2 linked regions of the Prochlorococcus marinus str. MIT 0918 genome follow. Each later gene encodes a partner of the first gene's protein in a complex. Links are inferred from orthologs where the notes say so. Each region holds a gene or a part of one and is shown in the gene's direction. Other genes may lie near its edges. The genes, in order: uvrA and mfd.

Region 1 (3,774 bases):
ACTGCTATTGCTAAAGCATTAAAAAATTTATCTCGATACAAACAAGTTTTTTGTATTACACATCAGCCTCTTGTAGCAGCTTTAGCCGATCATCATTTTTCTGTATCTAAGACAGTTGAAAATGGCATGACTAATTCAAAAGTCTTATTGTTGCAGGGATTTCAGGAACGTAAATCCGAAATAGCTAAACTAGCTGGAGGTGATTTTGAGCAGGCAAGTATTTTTGCTGCAAGTTTGTTGGATAACAAAGCAGCATAATGAGCAACAATTTTTCTAAGATTATATGATTAACTTTCTGTAGAAAGAGGACCCTCAGTGGGGAAACAAGACGCTACTCACAAATCTTTATTATCCGATTCTTTGGAAGAAGTTATAAGGATTCGAGGTGCTAGACAACATAATTTAAAAAATGTTGATCTTACTATTCCTCGTAATAAATTTATTGTTTTTACTGGGGTTAGTGGAAGTGGTAAGAGTTCATTAGCTTTTGATACTATTTTTGCTGAAGGACAAAGGAGATATGTAGAAAGTCTTTCAGCATATGCTAGACAATTTCTAGGACAAGTAGATAAGCCGGATGTAGATGCTATCGAAGGTCTTTCACCTGCGATTTCTATTGATCAAAAATCAACAAGTCATAATCCACGATCAACAGTAGGGACAGTTACGGAAATCAAAGATTATTTAAGACTTTTATTTGGTCGTGCAGGTGAACCTCATTGCCCAGAATGTAATCGAGACATTCGGCCTCAGACAATAGATGAGATGGTCGATCAAATTCTTACTTTACCTGAAGGTACAAGGTATCAATTATTAGCTTCTGTTGTTCGAGGTAAAAAAGGAACCCATTCGAAATTGCTTTCTGGTTTGGCTTCGGAGGGATTTGCCAGAGTAAGAATCAATAAGGAAGTGCGAGAATTATCTGACAATATCGAGCTCGATAAAAATCATTCTCATTCCATTGAAGTTGTAGTCGATCGTTTGATTGCACGAGAGGGAATTCAGGAACGTTTAACTGATTCCTTACAAACAGCTTTAAAACGGGGAGATGGACTTGCAATTGTTGAAGTTGTCCCAAAGAAAGATGAGAAGTTGCCTGACAATATAGAGAGAGAAAGGCTTTTTTCTGAAAACTTTGCTTGCCCTGTTCATGGTGCAGTTATAGAAGAATTATCTCCTAGATTATTTTCTTTTAATAGCCCTTATGGTGCATGTCCTGATTGTCATGGTTTAGGCCATCTCAAAAAATTTACTAGTGATCGAGTTATTCCCGACCCTTCTTTACCAGTTTATGCAGCAGTTGCCCCTTGGAGTGAGAAAGAAAATTCATATTATTTTTCATTATTATTTTCAGTTGGTGAAACTTATGGATTTGAAATTAAGACGCCTTGGAAAGATTTAACACAAAACCAAAAAGACATTTTGTTGAATGGTAGTGAAGAGCCAATTTTGATCAAATCTGATAGTCGTTATAATAAACAAGAAGGATATAAAAGATCATTTCAAGGTATATTGCCTATTTTAGAAAGACAATTACAAGATGCTAATGGAGAATCAGTTCGACAGAAATTAGAGAAATTTTTAGAATCCGTTCCCTGTTCTACTTGCTCTGGTAAAAGATTACGTCCGGAAGCTTTAGCCGTTAAAATCGGCCCTTATTCTATTAACGAATTAACTGAGACTAGTGTTTCTGAAACACTAGATCGTATTGAGAAGTTGATGGGACAAGGCAAGTCGAGTAAATCTGAGCCTTTGCTTTCTTCTAGACAAATACAAATAGGTGATTTGGTTTTAAAGGAAATTCGTTTAAGATTGAAGTTTTTACTTGATGTAGGTCTAGATTATTTAAGCTTGGATAGACCGGCAATGACTTTGTCTGGTGGGGAAGCTCAGCGAATAAGGTTGGCAACTCAGATTGGTGCAGGGCTTACAGGGGTTTTGTATGTGTTAGATGAACCCAGCATTGGATTACATCAAAGAGATAATGATAGATTATTGACTACCCTTCAAAGACTACGTGATCTTGGTAATACATTAATAGTTGTTGAACATGATGAAGATACTATACGTGCTGCTGATTATTTAGTAGATATTGGCCCAGGTGCTGGTATACATGGTGGTAAAATTATTGCTAAAGGAACATTAGATAATCTATTAAAAAGTAAAGACTCTTTAACAGGTGAATATTTAAGTGGCAGGACATCTATTCCTACACCATTGGAAAGACGTAAGGGTGTCAATCGCAATCTGCGTTTGATAGGTTGTGATCGGAATAATTTGAAAAATGTTTCTGTTGATTTTCCTTTAGGTCGTCTAGTTGCTGTTACAGGTGTTAGTGGAAGTGGGAAAAGTACATTGATAAATGAATTATTACATCCTGCGATTAATAATCAATTAGGTTTAAAAGTACCTTTTCCTAAAGGATTAGAAGAATTAAGAGGTGTGAAATCAATTGATAAGGTTATCATTATTGATCAATCTCCTATTGGTAGAACACCTCGTTCAAATCCAGCAACTTATACTGGAGCCTTTGATCCTATTCGTCAAATTTTTGCTGCTTCTGTAGAAGCAAAGGCACGCGGATATCAAGTAGGTCAGTTTAGTTTTAATGTTAAAGGAGGACGTTGTGAGGCTTGTAAAGGTCAGGGTGTAAATGTTATTGAAATGAACTTTCTACCTGATGTATATGTCCAATGTGATGTTTGTAAAGGAGCTCGCTTTAACCGTGAAACTCTGCAAGTGAAATATAAAGGATATACTATTGCCGATGTTCTAGAGATGACTGTTGAGCAATCTGTAGATGTATTTTCCGCGATTCCTCAGGCTGCAGATCGGTTAAGAACATTGGTTGATGTTGGTCTTGGTTATATTAAATTAGGGCAACCAGCTCCTACTCTTTCTGGAGGAGAGGCTCAACGAGTGAAGCTTGCTACGGAGCTTTCACGTCGTGCTACAGGAAAAACTCTTTATTTAATTGATGAACCTACTACTGGGTTAAGTTTTTCTGATGTTCATAAGCTTATGGATGTTCTTCAAAGATTGGTTGATAAAGGCAATTCAATGATTGTTATTGAGCATAATTTAGATGTAATTCGTTGTTCAGATTGGATTATTGATTTAGGACCTGAGGGTGGAAATTTAGGAGGACAATTGGTTGTTCAGGGAACACCTGAGGATGTAGCAAATTGTGCAACAAGCTATACAGGACAATATTTAAAACAAGCTTTAAATAAATACAGATAAATGTAGTATTTGCTTTGCATTTCTATATAAATTACGTTTTGGAATTCTTTTAAATTTGATCAGATGACTTCCCTCGCAATGCTTTCAAGGAATAAAGTTTTTTTAAATTCAAAATTGTTATTCTTTCTTTAGGTTTGATTGACTGAAAATAAATTATGTAGTTATGAACTTTGGAGCAAAAAATTATGGGTTTAAAGCTCCTGCATCTTCATTTACATGGCTTAATTCGCTCTAATAACCTTGAATTGGGAAGGGATTCAGATACTGGTGGTCAAACATTATATGTTAGTGAATTAGTTAAGGAATTAGCTGCTTGTCCTGGAGTAGATCAAGTAGATCTTGTTACTCGTTTAATTCAAGATAGAAAGGTTTCATCCGATTATTCTCAAGCTAGGGAAAGGATTACTTCTAAATCCCAGATTCTTAGATTACCTTTTGGACCCAAAAGATATCTTCGTAAGGAATTATTATGGCCTTATTTAGATGATTTAGCAGACCGATTAATACACACCTTGCAAGACCATGAAAGAT
Region 2 (4,356 bases), 940 kb from region 1 along the record:
GAACTTGCTATTAATAGTTTAGTGGAAAGAATACAAACAAAAATTATAATCCCAAGTCAAAATAATAATTCTAATTATAATTCAAAAGTTATAGGAAAGAACGATCCAAAAATAAAAACTGATAATTCAATTAAGAGATCGGATTCTTTTAAAGACAAACTGAACAGTGACAATAAAAATGATGAGCCTCAAGACTGGAGCAAAGAATTATCTCAAATAGAAGTTAATCTTAAAAGAATTGGATGGTCAAAGGCTCAAGAAAATGATTTTATTGAAAAAACATTAGGTTATAAAGATAGAAATAGAATAACAGAATATCAAGAAATAATTTTATTAATTAAATTATTACAACAAATAAGAGAAGGCGAAGGTATCTCTAGTTTAAAAAGATTTATAGACAAAGATCAAATGATATTACTATCTGATAATATGATTAAAAAACTTGGGTGGGACTTGAATTATGCGAGAGAATATCTTAAAAATAATTTTAGTAAGAATAGTAGATCTGAATTAGAAAACAAAGAATTATTGAAGTTTAACCTGATGCTTATATCTAAACTAGACAATGTATCAGAGTAAAATGTGATATTATTATAATATTATAATATAATAACATTAATGGCACTTAGATCTTTAATAAATAACCTTCTAGATACTAATTTAATAGAAGAAATATACTTAAGAATTACCACTATTAAGAGATTAAAAATTTCTAAGGGTTCTAGATCAGCGAGAGCAATAATAGCATCAGTTCTAGCAAAAAAATCAAAGAAACCACTTTTAATAATACTTCCTACATTAGAAGAAGCTTCAAGGTGGTTTTCTTTAATACAACTTATGGGATGGAAAAAAACATTATTTTATCCTACAAGTGAATCATCACCATTTGAATCTATTAACGTATCAAATGAAATTATTTGGGGTCAATTAAGTGTATTAAGCGAATTGATTAGACATAAAGATATAAGTTCATTGGCAATAATAACAACAGAGAAGTCTCTTCAGCCTCACTTACCCTCAATCAATGAAGTGAACAATAACTCTATTAATATTGAAATAGGAGCTAATTTGGATTTATCTGAATTTTGTAAGAAATTATCACTTCTGGGTTATCATAAAACAAATACTATAGAGGAAGAAGGACAATGGAGTAGAAGAGGAGATATAATAGATATTTATGCAGTAAATAATGAGTTGCCTATAAGACTTGAATTATTCGGGGATCAAATAGAAAAACTTAAAGAATTCGATCCAATTACACAAAGATCACTAGATACTATAAATAATTTGTCAATTACACCAGTTAATTATAACTTTTGTCTTACAGATAATGAAATTGATTATCACCAAACGGAAAATCCATTAAAAACCAATGATATAAAAAAGTTATATAAAGCTTCTCTATTAGATTACCTTGATAAGGATACATTCTTAGTAATCGATGATGAACAACAATGTAAAGTCCACACTGATAACTGGTTGAAACATGTAGATCTAACCCTTAAAGAATATTTAAATAATGTTAATAATGAATTGAACCAAGAAGAATTAAGGTCTTTATATTATGATAATGATGCATTATATAAAATATTACAATCTTATATAGGTATTAATTACAACCCAATAACCACATCGGATAAAGATAATAATTATTTTGAACTTCCAACAAAATCAATAGCTAGCTATCCAAATCATTTTAGTAAATTAGCTGAATTAATACGTTCATACCAAAAGAAAAAATACTCTATATGGTTATATTCTGCTCAACCTAGTAGAACTTCAGCTCTTCTTGAAGAGCATGAATGTTACGTTAAGTTTATACAAAATAATTCAGATAAGTTTATCAAAGACATTATTGGAGTAAAAACTCCATTAGCACTAAAGGTTAATTCAAATGTAGATATTGAAGGTATAGACTTAGTAGCCTGGAAAGTTTTAGTAATAACAGATAAAGAAATATTTGGTCAAAATCTTATATCAACTACTGGATACATACGAAAAAGAAAAACAGCTTCTAGTAAAAAAATAAATCCTAATAAACTTTCCTCTGGAGACTATGTAGTTCATCGTAACCATGGAATAGGTAAATTTCTAAAAATAGAAAAATTTATAGTAAATAATGAGAGTAGAGATTACCTTCTAGTTCAGTATCTTGATGGAACATTAAGGGTAGCTGCTGATCAACTTAATTCACTTGGAAGATATAGATCATCTTATGGTACAAACCCTAAAATAAACAAGCTAGGAGGAACTAGTTGGCTTAAAGCAAAGGAAAAGGCTAGTAAATCAATTAATAAGGTTGCTATAGATTTAATCAAACTATATGCTGAAAGGTCTACGACAAAAGGATATGCATTTCCAGAAGATGGTCCCTGGCAACAGGAACTAGAGGATGCATTTCCCTACAAAGCTACACCAGATCAATTAAAAGCAGTTATTGATATCAAAAATGATATGGAAAAATCTATTCCTATGGATAGATTAATCTGTGGTGATGTTGGCTATGGTAAAACAGAAGTAGCTATACGCGCGTTATTTAAAGCTATAACATCAGGAAAACAAGTTGCATTACTCTCTCCTACAACTATTCTTTCACAACAACATTGGAGAACATTAACAGATAGATTTGCGCCTTATCCAATAAAAGTCTCACTCTTAAACCGATTTAAATCTAGTAAGGAAAAAAAAGATATTTATTCAAATCTAAAAGAAGGTAAAATAGATGTAATTGTAGGAACTCATTTATTGCTATCTAAAAAAATAATATACAAAGATTTAGGTTTACTTGTAATAGATGAAGAACAAAGATTTGGAGTCAACCAAAAAGAAAAAATAAAATCTTTAAAAAAGAATGTAGATGTAATAACACTTTCTGCTACTCCAATACCAAGAACCTTATATATGAGTATGTCTGGTGTGAGAGAAATGAGTCTAATTACAACTCCACCGCCACTTCGTAGATCAATAAAAACTCATCTTACTAATAAAGATCCTGAAGTTATTAGAAGTGCAATATGTCATGAAATAAGTAGGGGTGGGCAAATATTTTATGTAGTTCCTAGAATTAACGGCATAGAAGAAGTAGCGTTAAAAATCAAAGAAATGGTGCCCAATGTTAAAATAATATTGGCGCATGGTCGTATGGATGAAGGGGAACTTGAAAATGCAATGATTGCTTTTAATGCAGGAGAAGCTGATTTAATGTTATGTACTACGATTATAGAAAGTGGATTAGATATTCCAAGAGTAAATACTATATTAATTGAGGATGCTCATAGGTTTGGCTTATCACAATTATACCAATTAAGAGGAAGAGTTGGTAGAAGCGGTATACAAGCTCATGCATGGTTATTTTATCCAAATCATTCTGAAATAAATACTAATGCAATAAAAAGATTAAAAGCAATCCAAGAGTTTAGTGAACTTGGAAGTGGATATCAATTAGCTATGAGAGATATGGAAATAAGAGGAATAGGTAACATTATTGGTGTTCAGCAGAGTGGTCAAATGGAGGCAATTGGTTTTGATTTATATATGGAAATACTTCAAGAATCAATAGCAGAGATTAAAGGTCAAAAGATTCCAATTGTTGAAGAAACAACAATTGATTTACCTATAACAGCATTTATACCCTCTACATGGTTAAAAGATAATGAACAAAAGTTAATTGCATATAAAGAGGCTTCAGAATGTCAAACAAATGCAAGTTTAGTGGAATTAGCAGCATCATGGACAGATAGGTTTGGTAAATTACCAGCTTCTGTAGAAGCATTACTATTAATAATGAAATTAAAAATAATTGCTAAACAAACAGGATTTTCACGAATAAAAGTAGTTAATAAAAACTTGGTACTAGAAACCTTAATGATTGAATCTGCCTTTAAGTCACTGAAGAAAGGTTTAGATTCTCATTTACAAGGTAGAATGGTTTTTAAAAAAGGTTCTAAAACATCAGAAGTGATGGCAAGAGGATTAAATATGTATCCTATTTATAAACAAGTTGAATTTCTAATAGACTGGTTAACAAAGATGGCTACACAGATTTCAGATATTGAAAATAACATTTCTTCTAATTTACTAGATAAACTATCAGAGACAACGTAAAAATATATAGCCAAACTATAATTATAAAAAGAAGAATAATCTATAAGCCTTTTACATTTGATAATGACATTAGTTACAAGGTGGTTATTCCAAAAGATAGCTCGAGGAGTTTTAACACCTAGGGGGCTTTTCCACATTTCCACAGAATGCATATGATGCAGTGTCTAAATCATGTGAGTAGGACAAAGTCATAAGTGGATGTGTGACAACATCAGCTCGAACCTGAGACTGCTTCTACTGCAGTCAGTTTGG

The links.
Region 2: the proteins of uvrA (region 1) and mfd are in contact, whole or in part, in a crystal structure (PDB 4DFC), measured with the Escherichia coli proteins. The link is inferred for Prochlorococcus marinus str. MIT 0918 from one-to-one orthologs.

Annotation. Positions count from the first base shown.
Region 1 is NZ_CP114780.1:1,239,950-1,243,723, reverse strand. The notes cover bases 1-3,443. They hold uvrA (excinuclease ABC subunit UvrA), read left to right. Parts: upstream 1-315; coding sequence 316-3,243; downstream 3,244-3,443. Other genes in these bases: O5636_RS06785 (glycosyltransferase), read left to right, coding at 3,429-3,443; recN (DNA repair protein RecN), read left to right, coding at 1-258. Also shown: more of O5636_RS06785, read left to right, coding at 3,444-3,774. UniProt on the Escherichia coli protein: The UvrABC repair system catalyzes the recognition and processing of DNA lesions. UvrA is an ATPase and a DNA-binding protein. A damage recognition complex composed of 2 UvrA and 2 UvrB subunits scans DNA for abnormalities.
Region 2 is NZ_CP114780.1:303,270-307,625, reverse strand. Bases 280-4,304 are described here. They hold mfd (transcription-repair coupling factor), read left to right. Parts: upstream 280-618; coding sequence 619-4,104; downstream 4,105-4,304. Other genes in these bases: O5636_RS01685 (hypothetical protein), read left to right, coding at 280-579. Also shown: more of O5636_RS01685, read left to right, coding at 1-279. UniProt on the Escherichia coli protein: Couples transcription and DNA repair by recognizing RNA polymerase (RNAP) stalled at DNA lesions. Mediates ATP-dependent release of RNAP and its truncated transcript from the DNA, and recruitment of nucleotide excision repair machinery to the damaged site.